3 regions of the Bradyrhizobium sp. USDA 372 genome follow, and region 1 is predicted to be linked to each of the others. Evidence: predicted binding sites of a transcription regulator. Region 1 holds the regulator's gene; each other region holds the start of a gene.
The links. Region 1 encodes PhoB, which activates phosphate uptake and scavenging genes when phosphate is short. Its sites were predicted from a motif close to TGTCATNNANCTGTCAT; they were not measured.
Positions count from the first base shown of each region.

Region 1 (6,741 bases):
CTGATCGAGAAGACCTGGGCTGCCGAGATCAAGAGCTAAGTAGAGCTCTCGTGTCCCGGACGCGGTGCGGCCCTGGCGATGCAAAGCATCGTCCAGTGTGCCGCTCCGCAGAGCCGGGACCCACAAGCACCAGGCCCCGGATCAGCAGCGCACCGCTTCGCGCTGCACCGCATCCGGGGCACGGGACCGCCACCAACAACAAGCGTATATACGTATATAAATGGGTACAGGGGATCGGCGTGGCTGAGATGGCTGTCGAGAGCAATGTGATTGATGCTGCCGGTCCATATGATCGCGCCAAGGCCTTGAGCGCGTTCAAGCTCGGCGACGTCACCTTCTACTGGATCACGCGGTTGTCCGCGATCTCGGTGCTGCTGATCCTCGGCGGCATCATCATCTCGCTGATCGTCGGTGCGTTCCCGGCGATCAAGGAATACGGCATCTCCTTCCTGTGGACGCAGCGCTGGGCGCCCTCCGCCGATCCGCCGGTGCTTGGCGCGCTCGGGCCGATCTACGGCACGCTCGTCACCTCCTTCATCGCGATGCTGATCGCCATTCCCGTCGGTCTCGGCATTGCGATCTTCCTCACCGAGCTCTGCCCGCAATGGCTGCGCCGCCCGATCGGCATGGCGGTGGAGCTGCTCGCCGGCATCCCCTCGATCATCTACGGCATGTGGGGCTTCTTCGTGCTCGGCCCGTTCCTGGCCAACACCTTCCAGCCCTTCATGATCAGGGTGTTCGACGGTGTTCCCGTGCTGGGCGCGATCTTCGCGGGTCCCCCGTCCTATCTCAGCCTGTTCAACGCCGCCCTGATCCTCGCCATCATGGTGCTGCCTTTCATCACCTCGATCTCGGTCGATGTGTTCAAGACGGTGCCGCCGGTGCTGAAGGAAGCCGCCTATGGCGTCGGCTGCACCACCTGGGAAGTCGTCCGCAGCGTCGTGATCCCCTACACCCGCGTCGGCATCATCGGCGGCGTCATGCTGGCGCTGGGCCGTGCGCTCGGCGAGACCATGGCGGTGACCTTCATCATCGGCAATTCGTTCAAGATCTCCTCGTCGATCTTCGCGCCGGGCACCACGATCTCGGCCGCGATCGCATCCGAGTTCGCCGAGAGCGACGGCCTGCACCAGTCCGGCCTGATCCTGCTCGGCCTCCTGCTGTTCGTGCTGACGTTCTTCGTGCTCGCGGCCGCCCGGTTGATGCTGCTGCGCCTGGAAACCAAGGCGGGGAAGTGAAGTCATGAACCCGATCTATTCGCGCCGCCGCCGCTGGGACATCGTCATTCGCGGTCTCTGCATCGCAGCCGCTGCGTTCGGCGTCACCTGGCTCGCGCTGATCCTGATGACGTTGCTCTACAACGGCCTGGCCGGGCTCAACCTCCAGGTCTTCACCGAGAACACGCCGCCGCCCGGATCGAACGAAGGCGGTCTGCTCAACGCCATCGTCGGCTCGCTGATCATGACCGTGATCGGCGTCGGCATCGGCGCGCCGCTCGGCCTGTTCGCCGGCACCTATCTTGCCGAATACGGCCGCAACGACAAGCTGACCTCGGTGATCCGTTTCATCAACGACATTCTCCTGTCGGCGCCCTCGATCATCATCGGCCTGTTCATCTACGGCGCGGTGGTGGTGCCGATGCGGGGCTTCTCGGCGATCGCGGGCAGCCTCGCGCTCGCCGTCATCGTGATCCCGGTCGTGGTGCGCACCACCGAGGACATGCTGCTGCTGGTGCCGAATCCGCTGCGCGAGGCGGCCTCTGCGCTCGGTCTGCCGCGCTCGCTGGTGATCAAGCGCATCGCCTATCGTGCCGCGCGTTCGGGCCTCATCACCGGCGTGCTGCTGGCGACCGCCCGTGTCGCGGGCGAGACCGCACCGCTGTTGTTCACGGCGCTGTCGAACCAGTTCTTCAGCCTCGGCCTGAACAAGACGATGGCGAACCTACCTGTCACCATCAACAACTTCGTGCAGAGCCCCTACGAATATTGGAAGCAACTCGCCTGGAGCGGCGCGCTGCTCATCACCCTGACCGTGCTTGCCCTGAACATTGGCGCGCGCATCCTTGGCGCCGAGAGGACTGCAAAATGAGTGAAATGTCTGTTTCCGTCAGCGCGCCGACCGTTCATCCCGGCTCGCAGCCGCTGCCCGAGGCGCCCGCCAAGGTCACCGCGCGCAACCTGAATTTCTACTACGGTGAGCACCACGCGCTGAAGAACATCAATCTGACGCTCGGCACCAACCGCGTCACGGCGTTCATCGGCCCGTCGGGCTGCGGCAAGTCGACCCTGCTGCGCATCTTCAACCGGATGTACGACCTCTATCCGGGCCAGCGCGCCACCGGCCAGCTGCTGCTCGACCAGACCAACATCCTCGACGCCAAGCTGGACCTCAACCTGTTGCGGGCCCGGGTCGGCATGGTGTTCCAGAAGCCGACGCCGTTCCCGATGACGATCTACGAGAACATCGCCTTCGGCATTCGTCTGTACGAGAAGATCTCGAAGTCCGAGATGGACGGCCGCGTCGAGAAGGCGCTGCGCGGCGGCGCGCTGTGGAATGAGGTCAAGGACAAGCTCAATGCCTCCGGCCTGTCGCTCTCCGGCGGCCAGCAGCAGCGCCTCTGCATCGCCCGCACCGTCGCGGTGCGGCCCGAGGTGATCCTGTTCGACGAGCCTTGCTCGGCGCTCGACCCGATCTCGACCGCCAAGGTCGAGGAGCTGATCCAGGAATTGTCCGAGAATTACACGATCGCGATCGTCACCCACAACATGCAGCAGGCGGCGCGCGTCTCCGACAAGACCGCCTTCATGTATCTCGGCGAGTTGATCGAGTTCGACGATACCAGCAAGATCTTCACGTCGCCGAGCGATCGGCGCACGCAGGATTACATCACCGGCCGGTTCGGCTGAGGAGACGGAATATGGGTTCTGAACATACCGTAAAGGCCTTCGACAGCGACCTTCAGGAGCTCACTCGCCTGGTCGCCGAGATGGGCGGCATCGCCGAGCGCATGATCGTCGATTCCGTCGACGCGCTGATCCGCCGCGACGTGGCACTCGGCCAGCGCGTCGTCACCACCGACGCCGATCTCGACGCGCTGCAGAAGCGCATCGAGGAGCGCGCCGTGCTCACCATCGCCCGCCGCCAGCCGATGGCCGTCGACCTGCGCGAGATCGTCGGCGCCATGCGCGTTGCGACCGATCTCGAGCGCATCGGCGATCTTGCCAAGAACATGGGCAAGCGCGTCGCGGCGCTGGAGACGGATTTCCATCCGCTCAAGCTGTTCCGCGGCCTGGAGCACATGACAGACCTCGTGCAGCAGCAGGTCAAGAGCGTGCTCGACGCCTATGCCGCGCACGATTTGCCGGCGGCGATGGCGGTGTGGAAGGGCGACGAGGAAGTCGACGCCATCTGCACCTCGCTGTTCCGCGAGCTCCTCACCTACATGATGGAGGATCCGCGCAACATCTCGTTCTGCATCCACCTGATGTTCTGTGCCAAGAACATCGAGCGGATCGGCGACCACGCCACCAACATCGCCGAGACCGTGTTCTACATGATCGAGGGCCAGGCGATCACCGACAAGCGGCCGAAGGGCGACATGACGACCTTCGCCACGACGGTGCCGAATACCTAAGGAGCGACGACAACATGGGCGCACGCATTATGGTGGTAGAGGACGAGGAAGCTCTCACCGAGCTTCTCCGCTACAACCTCGAAGGCGACGGCTATGACGTCGAGACGGTGATGCGCGGCGACGACGCCGACACCCGCCTCAAGGAGCACATTCCCGATCTGATCGTGCTCGACTGGATGCTGCCGGGCCTGTCGGGCATCGAGCTGTGCCGGCGGCTTCGGACCCGTCCCGAGACCAAGCAGCTGCCGATCATCATGCTCACCGCGCGCGGCGAGGAGAGCGAGCGGGTACGGGGCCTCGCAACCGGCGCCGACGATTACATCGTCAAGCCGTTCTCGGTGCCGGAGCTGCTCGCGCGCGTGAAGGGTCTGCTCAGGCGCGCCAGCCCCGAGCGGCTCGCCACCGTGCTCGCCTATGGCGACATCGAGCTCGACCGCGACAAGCGCCGCGTGGCGCGCTCGGGCCGGCCGATCGATCTCGGCCCGACCGAATATCGCCTGCTGGAGTTCTTCCTGGAGCATCCCGGCCGCGTGTTCTCGCGCGAGCAGCTGCTCGATAGCGTCTGGGGCCGCGACATCTATATCGATGAGCGTACCGTCGACGTCCATATCGGCCGCCTGCGCAAGCTGCTCAATCTCGGCCGCGAGCAGGACCCGATCCGCACCGTCCGCGGCGCCGGCTACGCGCTGGATGATCGCTTCGCGAAGGCCGAGCAGACGTAGGCGTTTCGAGCTGTTGTTTGGCGAGCTGTGGCCACAATCTCAGCCGTCATCCCGGCGCGCGCGCAGCGCGAGCCCGGGATCTCAGCGCGAGCGCTTGCGCTCGTCGCGATCAACCCAAGGACTTTGTTTGGCGAAGACCCGGCGTGACCATCTCGCGCAGCAATTGCGCCCTGTGGTTATGGATCCCCGCCTTCGCGGGGATGACACTGAGTAGGTGGCGCCGTCATCGTGTGACGGCTGTAATCTCGGCGATCAACTAATCCCGCAAGCTCAGCGCGTGCTCGGCTTCGCCGGTGCGCGACGGCGGTCCGCTGCGGGCTGATAGGCCACGCGCGAATGCTGGGCGCAATAGGGCAGGCCCGAGAGCGCCTTGCCGCCGCAGAAGAAGAAATCCGGGCTCGAGGGATCGCCGACCGGCCAGTGGCAGGTCGCCTCGTTCAATTCCAGCAGCGACAGCCGCTGGCTCATCGGCACCACGTTGTCGTAGGTAACCGGCTCGGCTTCCACCTCGACCTCGAAGGCCTGCGCCAGCGCGGTGTTACCGCGCGCAACGGGTCGCGTCACGCGCATCATGTGCTGCGCGGGCCGTGCCTTGCGCGGCCGCGGCGCTGCCGATGAAGGGCTCTTGGCGCGGCCGGACAGGCCGAGCCGGTGCACCTTGCCGATCACGGCATTGCGGGTCACATTGCCGAGCTCCGCCGCGATCTGGCTGGCCGAAAGTCCGGCCTCCCAGAGCTTCTTCAGCTGCTCGACGCGATCATCGGACCAGGTCAAAACCGTCATTGCACCCTTTCCCTCGCAGCGCGCCTGCCATCCTGGAGCCTTCGCCGCGATTGCCTAAAGCCTTGAAAAACCCGTGCCGCCAGAATCCCTTAAGGCTCGCCGGGCGCGCTCAAGACGCCCGAACGTTTACGCCGGTACATGAGGACTTTTGGGATCAGAACTGCTGCACGAGATGTCGTATCTGACAGTCCAAACGCTACAATATGGCGTGACTCCCGCGCAAGAGTCCGCCGACTCGCTTCCACATGTTCCGTGGCGAAAAACCCGCAAAATCGGCACCGCAAGACTACGGATTCAGCGTTTCGCGAGGCTTTCCGGGCGGCATTGACACCCGTCTTTCCAAGCATAAGATAGTGCCACGTGCCGCCCTTAAAAGGCGGCACGTTTCGTTTTCCGGGGCCGGTCAATGGTGCGTTGCGCAATGCGTGCCTCACACCGTCCGCAACATTCAAGTGACGTCATGACTAACAGCGCCGCGCCGCATTTGCTCCCCGTCTTCGCCAGGGCCGACCTCGGTTTCGAGCGCGGCGAAGGCTGCTGGCTGATCGCGACCAATGGTGATCGCTATCTCGATTTCACCTCGGGCGTGGCGGTGAATGCGCTCGGCCACGTTCATCCCGCGCTGGTCAAGGCGTTGCAGGAGCAGGCGACGAAGCTCTGGCACATGTCGAACCTGTTCCAGAGCCCCGATGGCGAGAAGCTCGCAAGCCGCCTCTGCAATGAGAGCTTCGCGGACTTCGTGTTCTTCTGCAATTCCGGCGCCGAGGCGCTGGAAGGTGTGGTCAAGCTCGTCCGCCATCATCACTTCTCCAAGGGCCATCCGGAGCGTTATCGCATCATCACCTTCGAGGGTGCCTTCCATGGCCGCACGCTGGCGACGCTGGCTGCGACGGGATCTGCGAAATATCTCGAGGGCTTCGGTCCGCCGATGGACGGCTTCGATCAGGTGCCGCACGGTGACCTCGACGCCGTGAAGAAGGCGATCGGCCCGCACACCGCCGGCATTCTGATCGAGCCGATCCAGGGCGAGGGTGGCGTTCGTGCTGCACCTCCCGCCTTCCTGAAGGCGCTGCGCGAGCTCTGCAACGAGCGCGGCCTGTTGCTCGCCTTCGACGAGGTGCAGACCGGCATGGGCCGCACCGGCGAGCTCTTTGCCTACAAGCGCACCGGCGTCACACCGGACGTGATGTCGCTCGCCAAGGCGCTCGGCGGCGGCTTCCCGATCGGCGCGGTGCTGGCGACCGCGGATGCGGCCGCCGGCATGGGGCCCGGCTCGCACGGCTCCACCTTCGGCGGCAATCCGCTCGCGATCTCGGCTGCCAACGCCGTGCTCGACGTCATGCTCAAGCCCGGCTTCTTCGACCACGTGCAGAAGATGTCGCTGCTGCTCAAGCAGAAGCTCGCCTCCGTGATCGATCGTCACCCCGATGTCGTCAGCGAGGTGCGCGGCGAGGGCCTCTTGATCGGCATCAAGGCCGTGGTGCCCTCGGGCGATCTCGTCACGGCGCTGCGCGCCGAAAAGCTGCTCACCGTCGGGGCCGGCGACAATGTCGTGCGCTTCCTGCCGCCCTTGATCGTCACCGAAGCGGAAATCGAGGACAG
Region 1 is NZ_JBRJHR010000001.1:3,547,922-3,554,662, reverse strand. Features, by position in the region: gene pstS (phosphate ABC transporter substrate-binding protein PstS) at 1-39, shown strand, start outside; gene pstC (phosphate ABC transporter permease subunit PstC) at 249-1,238, shown strand; gene pstA (phosphate ABC transporter permease PstA) at 1,243-2,088, shown strand; gene pstB (phosphate ABC transporter ATP-binding protein PstB) at 2,085-2,906, shown strand; gene phoU (phosphate signaling complex protein PhoU) at 2,918-3,634, shown strand; gene phoB (phosphate regulon transcriptional regulator PhoB) at 3,649-4,356, shown strand; gene AB7M16_RS16870 (GcrA family cell cycle regulator) at 4,627-5,139, opposite strand; gene AB7M16_RS16865 (acetylornithine transaminase) at 5,600-6,741, shown strand, end outside.

Region 2 (6,741 bases), 3.2 Mb from region 1:
CCCATCTCGAACGCCAGCGCGGCGGTTTCGGCTTCATGGGCGGTCCCGGCGAGACCCAGATCGAGGCCGACCGCCGCCTGATCCAGGAGCGCATCTCCAAGCTGGAGAGCGAGCTGAAAAAGGTGCAGGCGACGCGGCGGCTGCATCGCGCCGGCCGCCAACGCGTGCCGTATCGCGTCGTCGCGCTGGTCGGTTACACCAATGCCGGCAAGTCGACGCTGTTCAATCGCCTGACCCGCGCCGACGTGCAGGCGGCCGACATGCTGTTTGCGACGCTCGATCCCACCTTGCGGGCGCTCAACCTGCCGCATGGCGGCAAGGCGATGCTGTCGGACACCGTCGGCTTCATCTCCAACCTGCCGACGCAGCTCGTCGCCGCCTTCCGCGCCACGCTGGAGGAGGTGCTGGAGGCCGACGTCATCCTGCATGTCCGCGACATCTCGCATGAAGACGCCGAGGCGCAGCAGAGCGACGTTGACGCGGTGCTGCGCCAGCTCGGCATCAACCCCGACGATTCCGGCCGCATCATCGAGGTCTGGAACAAGATTGACCGTTTCGCCCCCGAGCAACGCGAAGAGCTGCTCAACATCGCCGCGCGCAGGCCGGAGGATCATCCGGCGATGCTGGTCTCAGCCGTGTCGGGCGAGGGCATCGATGCTCTGCTCGCCGCGATCGAGCAACGCCTGGCCGCCAAGCGCACCACGCTCGATCTGTCGATCGACGCCGCCGACGGCGCCGGCATCAGCTGGCTGCACCGCAATGCCGAGGTGCTGTCGAAGGAGCTGCACGACGGCCGCTTCGACATGACCGTGCGGGTGGACGAGACCAAGCGGGACATCGTGGTGAACAGGTTCGACGCCGTGCCGCATCACGCCACATAACGGCGCGATGCCATTGGTGCGCGGCATCGATCGCATCTGGCGACGAGAGATCACACGCGGCATGGATCGCTACACCCTCGTGCGCGCTACGCACGGGGCACGAACGACAGCTGACCTGGCGGCGTGCTGACGCTCGTCGGTTGCGAACTTGATCAGCACATCAGAACGGAATTGTCAGGCCCGGATGTTTGGCTTGCGCCCTGGTATAGGCGACGCCGTGAACCTTGATACCACGCGTGTCCAGCAGCGAGATAATGCCGCCCTGGTTCGACAATTCCATCGGCTTCTCCACGACGACGGCGAGCGTTCCTCCGGCTGCGATCTTCCCCGACAGCGTCATCTTCTTCTTCTGCTTGTCGGCCAGCTTCCAGCCGGTGAGATCGATGTCGCGATCGGCCGTGTTGAGCAGTGTGACGACTTCGCGCTCCGGCGTCTTCACGGCGTTGACGAGTGCCGCAATGATCCGCACGAGCCCATCCGGCATTTCCTCCGTCGGAGGGGCCGTCGGATCCAGCGGCGCTGTCGGCGTGCCGCCGCCGAGATCAATCGGATGACCGGTCTCGTCGTCAGTGTGCCAGGCCTGCGTCTGGAATTTGAGAAGGACTGCCGTCCATAAATTTTGCTCCGGGAATTCGAACACGAGCCCGCCGTCCTGCCACGGCCCGTTGTCGCCCGAGAACCTTCCGATGGGATTTCCCTGGTTCATATGGATGTCGTGAATGCCGCGTCCCGGCCTGAAGCCGAAATAATTGTCCGCCTTGGTCTCGGGGCCCCATGTCTCGCCGAACGCGTAGACCATCGCGCTTTCGTCCGAGAGTGCGCGCTGGACGAACTGGTCGAGCTTCTCGTTGAGGTCGTTGTCCGGCCCAGGCACGGACAGCGGCAGCGGCACCATCTCCTGGGGCTGCATCAGATTACCGCGGATGAAGTCCAGCGCGATGCTGTTGGGCTGGGGGGCCTGCGGGTGCAGCCCCTCCGGGAGTGCCGCGAGTCGTTCGGTGATCGGATGGACGAAACGAGATCGCACCAGGAATTCGACCTCGCTTCCGTCGGCCGACTGCACGTTGACGGCAATGCGGAAATCTTCACCGCCGGCGACGATATGGACTTGATAGTGCGGCGACCTGCCGGTGCCGAAACGCATCGCAATCGGGCGTCCCTTGAGGACTGAATAATGTTTCAATGGCATCGCGCTTCACCTGCCGTAGGGGGGGGTGGCTGCGTCAGAATTATACAACTTTAGACTGTCTGCGGTGACAATTTCATGGCGGCGGCTTGACGCATCTTTCCGTGCGAGCCGCTGGGGGCGGTCAATCGGGGTACATTGCTGACCGATCGGCGATGGATGGTGTTGCCGGATCTCTCCGCCACCGCACCCGACTAAGCGGCGGTCTTCGCCGCATTCCACAGCGCGTCCATCTCCGCCAGCGAGGCCTGCTCCAGCGTCCGGCCCTGCGCCGCCAGCGCCCGCTCGATATAGGCAAAGCGCCGCTCGAATTTCGCGTTGGTCGCACGCAACGCGGCTTCCGGATCTGCATCGACATGGCGGGCAAGGTTGACCAGCGCGAACATCAGGTCGCCGGTCTCTTCCGCCAGGCCCGCGCGGTCGTTGCGGTCCAGCGCGGCTTCGATCTCGTCGGCTTCCTCGCGGATCTTCTGCAGGACCGCGCGCGGGTCGTTCCAGTCGAAGCCGACGGTGGAGGCCTTGCGCTGCAGCTCCATCGCGCGCGTCAACGCCGGCTGGCCGGCCTTCACGCCCGACAGCAGCGACTTGTGCGTCGGCGTCGCTTCCGGCGGCCGGCGCGCGGCGCGTTCGGCCTTTTCCTCGGCCTTGATGCGGTCCCAGACCTCCTTGACGTGGTGCGGGGCGAGATTGCCGTCCTTGTCGGCGAAGACGTGGGGATGGCGGCGGATCATCTTGCGGGTGATGGCCTCGACCACGTCACCAAAATCGAACGCGTTCTGCTCTGAGGCCATCTGCGCGTGGAACACCACCTGAAGCAGGAGATCGCCGAGCTCCTCTCTGAGATCGTCGAGATCGCCGCGGGTGATGGCGTCGACCACCTCATAGGCTTCCTCGATCGTGTAGGGCGCAATCGTCGCAAAGTCCTGCTCGAGGTCCCAAGGGCAGCCGGTCACCGGGGTGCGCAGTGCCGCCATGATTTCGATCAGGCGGGAGATATCGCGGGAAGGGGCCATTGCCGGGCAGTCTCCTGGGGTCCAGAGCCTTATGCCAAAAGCGGACCCCCAATCCCAGCGCAAGGCGGCGGAACAGGCCGATTTCCACCGATTGGCGAGCAAGTCGCGCAATGCTAAAGCGCGGGCCATGAGCGACGCATTTTCTTCCGAAACCGCGCTGGTGCTGTTCTCCGGCGGCCAGGATTCCACCACCTGCCTCGCCTGGGCTTTGAGCCGCTTCGCCCGCGTGGAGACGCTGGGGTTCGAGTACGGCCAGCGCCACGCCATCGAGCTTGACTGCCGCGACCGCCTGCTCGACGGCATCAAGGGCCTGCGCGCCGATTGGGCCGCAAGGCTCGGCGAGGGCCACACGCTGTCGATCCCGACGCTGGCGGCCGTTTCCGAGACGGCGCTGACCCGTGACGTCGCGATCGCGATGGGCGCGGACGGCCTGCCCAACACTTTCGTGCCGGGCCGCAACCTCGTGTTCCTGACCTTTGCCGCGGCGCTGGCCTACCGGCGCGGCATCCGCCACATCGTCGGCGGCATGTGCGAGACCGACTATTCCGGCTATCCCGATTGCCGCGACGAGACCATTCGCGCCATGCAGGCCGCGCTCTCGCTCGGCATGGCGAGGCCCTTCGAGCTGCACACGCCACTGATGTGGATCGACAAGGCCGCGACCTGGAAGCTGGCGCACGATCTCGGCGGTGAAGGGCTGGTCGATCTCATCCGTGAGCAATCGCACACCTGCTATCTCGGCGAACGCGGCGCGCTGCATGAATGGGGCTATGGCTGCGGCGAGTGCCCGGCCTGCAGTTTGCGGGCGAAGGGGTGGAACGAGTACGTGGCAGGGCGGTAGGGTCGCTCCGCCGTCATTGCGAGGAGCTCGCGACAAAATTGCGCAGCAATTTTGCGCTGATGCGACGAAGCAATCCGGACTGCCGCCGCGGAGGGATTCTGGATTGCTTCGCTTCGCTCGCAATGACGATCTCAGTGACAGCTAGCCAAAATCCTCCTCCCGCAGCTCGATCGGCTTGCCGTGTGGTGTGCGATCTGCGGCGTGGTCCCAGGCGTCGCGATAGCGGTGCAGCGTTTCCATCGACGCGACACCCTTGCGCGCGACGAGGCCCTCCAGCGTGGCGAGCCAGTGCAGATAGTAGGTCTCGCCGGTGTCAGGATCGCCCGCGGCCTGGGCGCGCTTGATCTCGTCGGCGAGTGCTGCGGCCCATTCCGGCCAGGTGAAAACGCCGCGCTCGTGCAGGCTCAAGGCCATCGCGAACGCATGCGCCTCCCAAGGCGCGCGGAACACCGGGCCGTCGTCGTCGCGCGGAATGCTCGGGATCGCTGCCGTCGCCGCGGCCGCAAGTGCGCCGCTCATCACGCCGGATCCAGATAGGGCTCGAACGCGTCGATCGAGACCTTCAGCGTGGGATCGCCGTCCTCGCCCCAGAGGTCGCGGCCCTCGAACACGACGGTATAGAGCCATTGCGGGTTCTCGCCGCGCTCCATCGCCGCCGTATCCGGAAACACGTGACAGCCGTGATTCAGCTCGACGACACCGACATGGCCGCGGACATAGCGAGGCAGCCGCGTGTGGGTCGCAGGATGGATGTTCTTCGCCCGCACGCGATCGCCGATCTTGAATTTCGCCGGAGCCGGGGCAGGGCGGTCGAACTTGCCGCGCACCATCACGCGCTCGACATTGGCGCGGTCGAACGTGCCGTGCTTGAGCGCCTTTGCGGGCTGCATCGCATGGCCGGCAGCGACCTCCTCGCGGGTGAGATAGCCCTTGTCGATCAGCATCTCCTCGAGCCCGAGAAACCATTTCTTGTAATAGGAGCTCGACAGATAGACCTGCGGCGGCAAGGTCTCGCGATAGAAGCGCGAGGTGTCGATGTTGAAGGCGCCGGCCGCGCCCATCGCGCGCACCATGGCCAGCACGCGCGATTCCCATTCCCAGTGAAACATCGGCTCGTTCGGCTCGGGCTCGACCTTGCCGAACCCGTCCATGCCGCCCATGTCGTGCACGCCGTTCACGACGGTGCTCCCGGCGTCTTGGGAAAACCAGTGCCGATCATGGAGTCGCGCGTCACGAGCTCGGCGAGCTGCTCCTCGCTCCAGCCTTCCGTGCCGGCGGGGCGCATCGGCAGCACCAGGAAGCGCGTCTCGGCGGTGGAATCCCACACCCGGATCTCCGTGTCCTTCGACAGCGCGACCCCGAAATCGGCGAGCACGCCGCGCGGATCCTTCACCGCACGCGAGCGGTAGGGCGCGGCCTTGTACCAGACCGGCGGCAGCCCGAGCATTTCCCAGGGATAGCAGGAGCACAGCGTGCACACGACCATGTTGTGCCGCTCGGGCGTGTTCTCGACCACGACGAGATGATCGCCGACGCGGCTGACATGGCCGAGCGTGCCGATGGCCTTGGAGCCATCCTCCAGCAGCGCCTTCCTGAACGCCGGATCGGTCCAGGCCTTGGCGACGACGCGCGCGCCATTGTGCGGGCCGATCTTGGTCTCATAGGCCTGGATGATGGCATCGAGCGCAGCCGGCTCGACATAGCCCTTCTCGGTCAGGATCGTCTCGAGTGCGCGCACGCGCAGCTCGGTCTCGGACAGCTCGGAATGGTCGTGATCGTGGTGATGGTCGTGATCGTGGCTCATGGCGCGAAGATAGGCGCAAGGGTCCGTTTCTGTCGAGCGTTCGTTGCAGCCCAATCCGGCCACGTGTTCGTGACGCTGTTGTGCGCTGACATTGCTGTCGGCAACCTGGCGAAGCCATCGCAAAAGATGGTCCAGACGGCCATTGATTGCACCGAGGACAATCCGTATACGCGGCGCAAAGACAAAAGGGCTCCGTCAGGCCGGAACGACGCGACGACAATCGAGGGATCTACTTCGCATGCCACCGCAGTGCTGCCGGTGGGTGCTGGCGGTCGGCTCGGGCATCGCCGACCTACCAGTCACGACGCTGGCCATGCTTTACATGTATTCGCTCGGCCTGATGGCGTGATCTCGCTTCTTACGCACCGGACCTGCGCCGATGTATTTCGGCAGCGGCTATATCCGGAAGGGCAGTTCTGGGCCTTCGGACTGCTCTATTTCGCGGGCACCTGCTGATCGTGCTGCCCTGGTTGAGGGTCTACCGAGCCAGTGTGGAGGCTGACGCGGCGGAGGAATTTTCTGCTTCAGGGAGTGATCGGGAAATCTTCGTCCAACTCCTGCCAAATATCTGAAATTGCAAGAAAGACTGGAAAAGGCCATGGTGCGTGCTGCGGTGCAGCGCGTTCGTTCCGGATCCTCACCGCTGTCTCTCTCCCGTCGCGCGATGCCGACTTGGTTCCCGAGCGCCCAACTGGGAACGCGAACTATTGTGCATGAAGGCTGCCTCCATGAATGCCCACCAATCGCTCGCGATTGGACGACCGATCGAAACGCTTGAAGCGATTTCACCCGCGCCGGCCGAGCCCGACGCGATGGTCCGTTTCGCCAATATCTCGAAGACCTATCCGGCCTATCGCGGCAAGCCCGGCGTCGACGCGCTGCAAGACATCGACTTCGCGATACCGCGCGGTTCCATCACAGGCGTGATCGGCCGCTCCGGCGCCGGAAAATCGAGCCTGGTCCGGCTCATCAACGGGCTGGAGAAGCCGACCACGGGCCGCGTGATCGTGGACAAC
Region 2 is NZ_JBRJHR010000001.1:303,468-310,208, forward strand. Features, by position in the region: gene hflX (GTPase HflX) at 1-881, shown strand, start outside; gene AB7M16_RS01505 (DUF2278 family protein) at 1,042-2,070, opposite strand; gene mazG (nucleoside triphosphate pyrophosphohydrolase) at 2,262-3,080, opposite strand; gene queC (7-cyano-7-deazaguanine synthase QueC) at 3,208-3,921, shown strand; gene AB7M16_RS01520 (nitrile hydratase accessory protein) at 4,063-4,440, opposite strand; gene nthB (nitrile hydratase subunit beta) at 4,440-5,099, opposite strand; gene nthA (nitrile hydratase subunit alpha) at 5,096-5,725, opposite strand; partial or broken gene AB7M16_RS01535 (anion permease) at 5,957-6,204, shown strand; gene AB7M16_RS01540 (methionine ABC transporter ATP-binding protein) at 6,439-6,741, shown strand, end outside.
Region 2: a site for PhoB is predicted at 2,135-2,151, ahead of AB7M16_RS01505 (DUF2278 family protein). Genes of this name have one in related genera too.

Region 3 (6,741 bases), 1.3 Mb from region 1:
GACGCACTGCGTAAGAAGAAGGCGTCCTGAGTCTTCGGGACGATGCACCTGAGCCGGGTCCCAAAGACCCGGCTCTTTCTTTGACGGGACCTGTTTCGACCCCATGACGACAGCGGTTTCGATCCTCCCCGAGCAGCAGCTCGCCGCGCTCAACGCTGCCTATCGCCAGGCGGTTTCACGCAGGCGGCTTCGTCTCCTGTTGGGAGCGGGCGTGTTTGCCGCCGCGCTGGCTCTCGCCGCGATCGGCGCCGAAGTGAATTTGCGCACGCTGTTCACCTATTTCGGCAACTTCGTCAGCTATTTCGACCGCATCCTCACGCTCGACAGCGGCCAGCGGGTCTGGACCGATGTCGGCGAGTGGTTCTGGGGCTGGCGCAAATGGCTGAAGATGCTGGGTGAGACGCTGCTGATCTCCTATGTCGGCACGCTGATCGGCGCGACCTTCGCCTTCGCCCTCAATTTCTTCGCGGCCGAGAACACCTCGCCCGCGCCCTGGCTGCGCTTTACCGTGCGGCGCCTGCTCGAATTCGCCCGCACCGTTCCCGGCATCGTCTTCGCGCTGGTCTTCGTCATCGCCTTCGGGCTCGGGCCGATGGCGGGCGTGCTGGCGATTGCGATCCACTCCACCGGCGCGCTCGGAAAACTGTTCTCGGAGATCGTCGAGAATGCCGACATGAAGCCGGTCGAGGGCATCCGCTCGACCGGGGCGAGTTGGCTCTCCTGCATGCGCTTCGCCATCGTGCCGCAGGTCACCGCCGGCTACGCCAGCTACGCGCTACTGCGCTTCGAGATCAATGTCCGCGAAGCCTCCGTCATGGGCTTCGTCGGCGCCGGCGGCATCGGCCAGGAGCTCGTCGTCGCGATCCGCAAGTTCTACTATTCGGACGTCAGCGCCATCCTGCTCACCATCATCGTCACGGTCTTCATCATCGACATCACCACCGGCTGGCTGCGCGGCCGCCTGTTCGGCAAGGAGGCGCGGACGTGACGAGGCCGCAGGAGGTCGATACGCGCGAGATGCGTGCACGCTACCCCGATGTGTTCGATCGGCCGGCCTCGGCGCGGCTCGCGACGCCCGCGATGATCGTCGCGGCGTTCGCGATTCTCATCTACGGCCTCGTCGATCTCGATTTCTCGCCGTCGCGCTTCTTCGCCGGCCTCAGCCAGCTCGGCTGGATTAGCCTGATGATGATCCCGCCCGATCCCGGCTCCTCCCTGCCGGTCTATCTGAAGGCGCTCGGGGAGACGCTCTCGATCGCGCTGCTCGGCACCACGCTGGCAGCGGTGTTCGCGCTGCCGGTGAGCTTGCTGGCCGCGCGCAACATCGTGCCGTCGAACATCCTGCGCTTCCCGGTCCGTCGTTTCCTGGATTCGATCCGCGGCGTCGACACCCTGATCTGGGCGCTGGTGTGGATCAACGTCGTCGGCCTCGGCCCGTTCGCCGGCGTGCTCGCCATCGCGGTGTCGGATTTCGGCGCCTTCGGCAAGCTGTTCTCGGAGGCGATCGAGGGCGCCGACCAGAAGCAGGTCGAAGGCATCCGCGCCTCCGGCGGCAGCGCGCTGCACGAGATCCGCTTCGGCCTGCTGCCGCAGGTGCTGCCCGTGATTGCCGGACAGGTGCTCTATTTCATCGAATCCAACACGCGCTCGGCGACCATCATCGGCATCGTCGGCGCCGGCGGCATCGGCCTCCAGCTCGCCGAGCAGATCCGCGTGCTGGAATGGCAGAAAGTGTCGTTCCTGATCCTGATGATCCTGGTCGCGGTCGCCGCGATCGATTTCATCTCGGGCAAGCTGCGCTTTGCGATCATTGGGCGAAGGGCTGTGGCCTGAGCAAAGGTGCCGTAGGGTGGGCAAAGCGAAGCGTGCCCACCACCTCTGACGATCGAGAAAGATCGTGGGCACGGCGCAAGGGCGCCTTTGCCCACCCTACAGGTCCGGTGTCGTGGAGAGAGCTACGACTCCACCAAAAACTCCACCCGCTCTGCCGCAAACCGCGAGTGCTTGGTCACCAGCGGCCTACCCGTGAGATCGTGGTCGGTGGCGTCCACCACCAGGATCGGCCGCCCCAGCGCTAGATCGAGACGTGCCGCATCGGTCGCGTCCACGATGCCCGCGGTGATTCGGGTTGCGCCGCGGCGATAGTCGCGGACGCCGAAATGCTCCAGCAGCTTCGTCATCGAGCGCGTCGCCGCGAACACGGCGCCGGCACCCGGGAACAGGTCCGCCGACAGCCACGTCGTGGAAACGCAAATCGGCGTACGGTCGGCAAGGCGGATCGCCTCGATCCGCACCAGGGGCGCGCCGGTCTTTAGTCCCAGCTCCCGCGCGAGCTCGCGCGTCGCGACGTCATCGGTCGCCTCGATCAGCCGGCCATGCGGCTCGCGGCCATCCGCGCCGACGATCTCGGAGAAGCGCGTGCGCGAGCGCAAGGGATAAGCGAGCTTCTGTGCCTCGACATAGGTTCCGCTGCCGCGCTCCGCGCGCACCAGGCCGCGCTCGGCAAGTGCCGCGAGCGCGCGCCGTACGGTGTGGCGGTTGACGCGATAGGTTTCGGCGATCTCCATCTCGCCCGGCAATTTGTCGCCGGCCGCAAAGCGGCCGTCGGCGATGCCGCGCTCGATGCCGTCGGCAACGAGGCGCCATAGCGCGACGCCCGACGAGGCTGTGTCCTGCATGCTCATGTCGCGGGAAACCTACTCCAGAAATCACAGCATTGTCACGAAACAGTCATGGCGCGTCCTTATGAAGTTGTCTATTATCATAGACAACTTCGATGCGGCAAGTTCTGTCAAAAGGTTCGGTGGACCAGGTGACCCAGCACAACAACCAGCAAGCCCAGCGCAAGGCCGCAATGGCGGTGCTGGCGCACGCGGAGGCGGGCGAGATCGCCGCTCGCCTCCGCAACTTGGCCTCGGACCTGCCTTTGCCGGACCATCAGGACCTGCGCACGCCGGAGAACGGCCTCGTCATGCTGCGCGGGCGGGTCGGCGGCGACGGCGCGCCGTTCAATCTCGGCGAAGCCACGGTGTCGCGCGCCGCGGTGCGGCTTGCGAGCGGCGAGGTCGGGTTCGGCTACACGCTCGGCCGCGACGGTGAGAAGGCGCGGCTGATCGCGCTCTGCGATGCGCTGGTGCAGTCCCGCGATTTCGGCGGAGCGGTGGAGCGCGACGTTATCGCGCCGTTGCGCGAGCAGCTTATGGTCAGGCGCAAGCAGGCGGCGCAAGCGACCGCCGCGACGAAGGTTGATTTCTACACCATGGTGCGCGGTGAGGGGTGAGATCATGACCACGATTGCGGAACTGCCGCCGGGGTTCGCCGACAAGGTGCTGTCGGCGCAATCGACCTTTCGCTCGGTCATGGATGCCATGGCGCGGCCGGGCTCGGTTCAGCGCATCGTGCCGATGGCGGGGGCGCCTGATACGATGATGCGCGGCACCGCCGCGATCGCGCTGACGCTGTTCGATCACGACACGCCGCTCTGGCTCGATGCGCGGATGGCGGAGAGCGCGGACGTGACGAAGTGGGTCAAGTTCCACACCGGCGCGCCGGTCGTGCAGGATTCATCCATCGCCTCGTTCGCGCTCATCGGCGACGGCGGTGCGCTGCCTTCGCTCGAGCGCTTCGCGCTCGGCACGAGCGAGTATCCGGACCGGTCGACGACCGTGATCATCCAGGTCGACAGCCTCGCCTCCGGCCGGAGCTTCGAGCTGCGTGGCCCCGGCATCGATGGGACCGCCACGCTGCGGGCGTCGATCAAGCCTTTCGACCTGTTCGAGCGCCTGCACATCAACGAAGCGCTGTTTCCGCGCGGTATCGATGTGGTGCTGGTCGCCGATGACGCCGTGGTCGCGATCCCCCGCACCACGCGCGTCGTAAGCAAGGGAAGCTGAAAGCATGTATGTCGCAGTCAAAGGCGGCGAACGCGCCATCGAGAACGCCCATCGCTTGCTCGCGCATAAGCGGCGTGGCGACCAAGACGTTGCGGAAATCGCCCTCGACCAGATCTCGGAGCAGCTCGGCCTTGCCGTCGATCGCGTCATGAGCGAAGGCTCGCTCTATGACCGCGAGCTCGCGGCGCTTGCGATCAAGCAGGCGCGCGGCGATTTGATCGAGGCGATCTTCCTGGTTCGCGCCTTTCGCGCCACGCTGCCGCGTTTCGGCGCCAGCGAGCCGGTCGACACCGGCGCGATGCGGGTGCAGCGGCGGGTGTCGGCGACCTTCAAGGACATTCCGGGCGGCCAGATCCTGGGGCCGACCTTCGACTACACGCACCGCCTGCTCGACCCTTCGCTCGCCGAAGGCTTTGTGCCGGAGAGGCCGGCTGCGGCCGAAGCCTCGACTGCGCCGACGCCGCGCGTGACCGACATTCTCGGCCGCGACGGGCTGATCGAATCATCGCCGGCGACCGAGGACGGTGCCAGCGTCGGCGATCTCACCCGCGAGCCGCTGAATTTCCCCGCGGACCGCGATTTGCGCCTGCAGAACCTTGCGCGCGGTGACGAAGGCTTTCTGCTCGCGATGGGCTATTCCACCCAGCGCGGCTACGGCCGCAACCACCCCTTTGTCGGCGAGATCCGCTTCGGTGAGGTCGAGGTCGAATTTGTCGCGGAAGACGTCGGCTTCGCCGTGCCGCTCGGCGCGATCGAGCTCACCGAGTGCCAGATGGTCAACCAGTTCAAGGGCTCCGCGACCGAGGCGCCGTGCTTCACCCGCGGCTATGGCCTCGCCTTCGGCCAGAGCGAGCGCAAGACCATGTCGATGGCGCTGGTCGATCGCGCGTTGCGCGCCCGTGAGCTCGGCGAGGAGGCGCTTGCCCCCGCGCAGGACGAAGAGTTCGTGATGTCGCATTCGGACAATGTCCAGGCAACCGGCTTCGTCGAGCACCTGAAGCTGCCGCATTATGTCGATTTCCAGTCCGAGCTCGGCCTCTTGCGCAAGCTGCGCCAAGAGTTCTCTAAAGCGTTCGCCGATGCCAACACGCCCGATGCCATGAAGGAGGCCGCGGAATGAACGCGCCCGCCTACAACTTCGCCTATCTCGACGAGCAGACCAAGCGCATGATCCGCCGTGCGATCCTGAAGGCAATCGCGATCCCCGGCTATCAGGTGCCGTTCGCCAGCCGCGAAATGCCGATGCCCTACGGCTGGGGCACCGGCGGCGTGCAGGTCACCGCCGCGATCCTCGGGCCCAAGGACGTGCTCAAGGTGATCGACCAGGGTTCGGACGACACCACCAACGCGATCTCGATCCGCAAATTCTTCGCCAAGACCGCGGGCGTTGCGACGACCACGGCGACGGACGAGGCAACCGTGATCCAGACCCGCCACCGCATCCCGGAGACGGCGCTACGTGCGAACCAGGTGCTGGTCTATCAGGTGCCGATCCCCGAGCCGTTGCGCTTCCTCGAGCCGCGCGAGACCGAGACGCGGCGCATGCACGCGCTCGCCGAATACGGCCTGATGCATGTGAAGCTCTACGAGGACATCGCCCGCTTCGGTCATATCGCCACCGCCTATGCCTATCCCGTCAAGGTCAATGCGCGCTACGTGATGGACCCGTCGCCCACGCCGAAATTCGACAATCCCAAGATGGACAATAGCCCGGCACTGCAATTGTTCGGCGCCGGCCGCGAGAAACGCATCTACGCGATCCCGCCCTATACGCAGGTGGTATCGCTCGATTTCGAGGATCACCCGTTCGAGCCCTACCGCTTCAACGCGCCCTGCGCGCTCTGCGGGGCGGAGAATTCGTATCTCGACGAGATCGTGACCGACGACAAGGGCGGGCGCATGTTCGTCTGCTCGGACACCGATTATTGCGAGGGCCGCCAGGCCGCCGGCCATCACGGCAGCCTCAGTGCCGCGCCGTACAAGGAGAAGGCGCAGGAGGCCGCGAATGGCTGATCACAATTTGCTCGACAACGACGAGCCGCTGCTGGTCGCAACATCCCTCAGCAAGTCGTTCGGCCGCATCAATGCCTGCCGCGACGTGTCGTTTTCGCTCTATCCCGGCGAGGTGCTGGCGATCGTCGGCGAATCCGGCTCGGGCAAGTCGACGCTGCTGCAGATGCTGTCGGGCCAGCTCACGCCGACCGCGGGCCACGTCTCGTACCGGATGCGCGACGGTGTCACCCGCGATCTCGCCACGCTGGGCGAGGCCGAACGGCGCTTCCTGTTCCGCACCGATTGGGGTTTCGTGCACCAGGATCCCGCACAGGGCCTGCGCATGGCGGTCTCGGCCGGCGCCAATGTCGGCGAGCGGCTGATGGCGGTGGGATGGAATCACTACGGCCGCATCCGCGACACCGCCTCCGACTGGCTCACCCGCGTCGAGATCGACACAGCGCGCATCGACGATGCGCCGCGCACCTATTCCGGCGGCATGCGCCAGCGCCTGCAAATCGCCCGCAACCTCGTCACCGAGCCGCGGCTCGTGTTCATGGACGAGCCGACCGGCGGTCTCGATGTCTCCGTGCAGGCCCGCCTGCTCGACCTGTTGCGCAGCCTCGTCGCCGAGCTGAACCTCGCCGTAATCATCGTCACCCACGATCTCGCGGTGGCGCGCCTCCTGTCGCACCGCGTGATGGTGATGAAAGGCGGCCGCGTCATCGAGACCGGCCTGACCGATCAGGTGCTCGACGATCCGCGCGAGCCCTATACCCAGCTCCTCGTCTCCTCGATCCTGCCGCCATGAACTTTACGATATGAGCCCTCCAATGACCGCCATGATCGACATCAC
Region 3 is NZ_JBRJHR010000001.1:4,802,469-4,809,209, forward strand. Features, by position in the region: gene phnD (phosphonate ABC transporter substrate-binding protein) at 1-30, shown strand, start outside; gene phnE (phosphonate ABC transporter, permease protein PhnE) at 104-988, shown strand; gene phnE (phosphonate ABC transporter, permease protein PhnE) at 985-1,833, shown strand; gene phnF (phosphonate metabolism transcriptional regulator PhnF) at 1,956-2,684, opposite strand; gene phnG (phosphonate C-P lyase system protein PhnG) at 2,804-3,280, shown strand; gene phnH (phosphonate C-P lyase system protein PhnH) at 3,285-3,893, shown strand; gene AB7M16_RS22655 (carbon-phosphorus lyase complex subunit PhnI) at 3,898-5,013, shown strand; gene AB7M16_RS22660 (alpha-D-ribose 1-methylphosphonate 5-phosphate C-P-lyase PhnJ) at 5,010-5,906, shown strand; gene phnK (phosphonate C-P lyase system protein PhnK) at 5,899-6,696, shown strand; gene phnL (phosphonate C-P lyase system protein PhnL) at 6,719-6,741, shown strand, end outside.
Region 3: a site for PhoB is predicted at 2,718-2,734, ahead of phnF (phosphonate metabolism transcriptional regulator PhnF). Genes of this name have one in related genera too.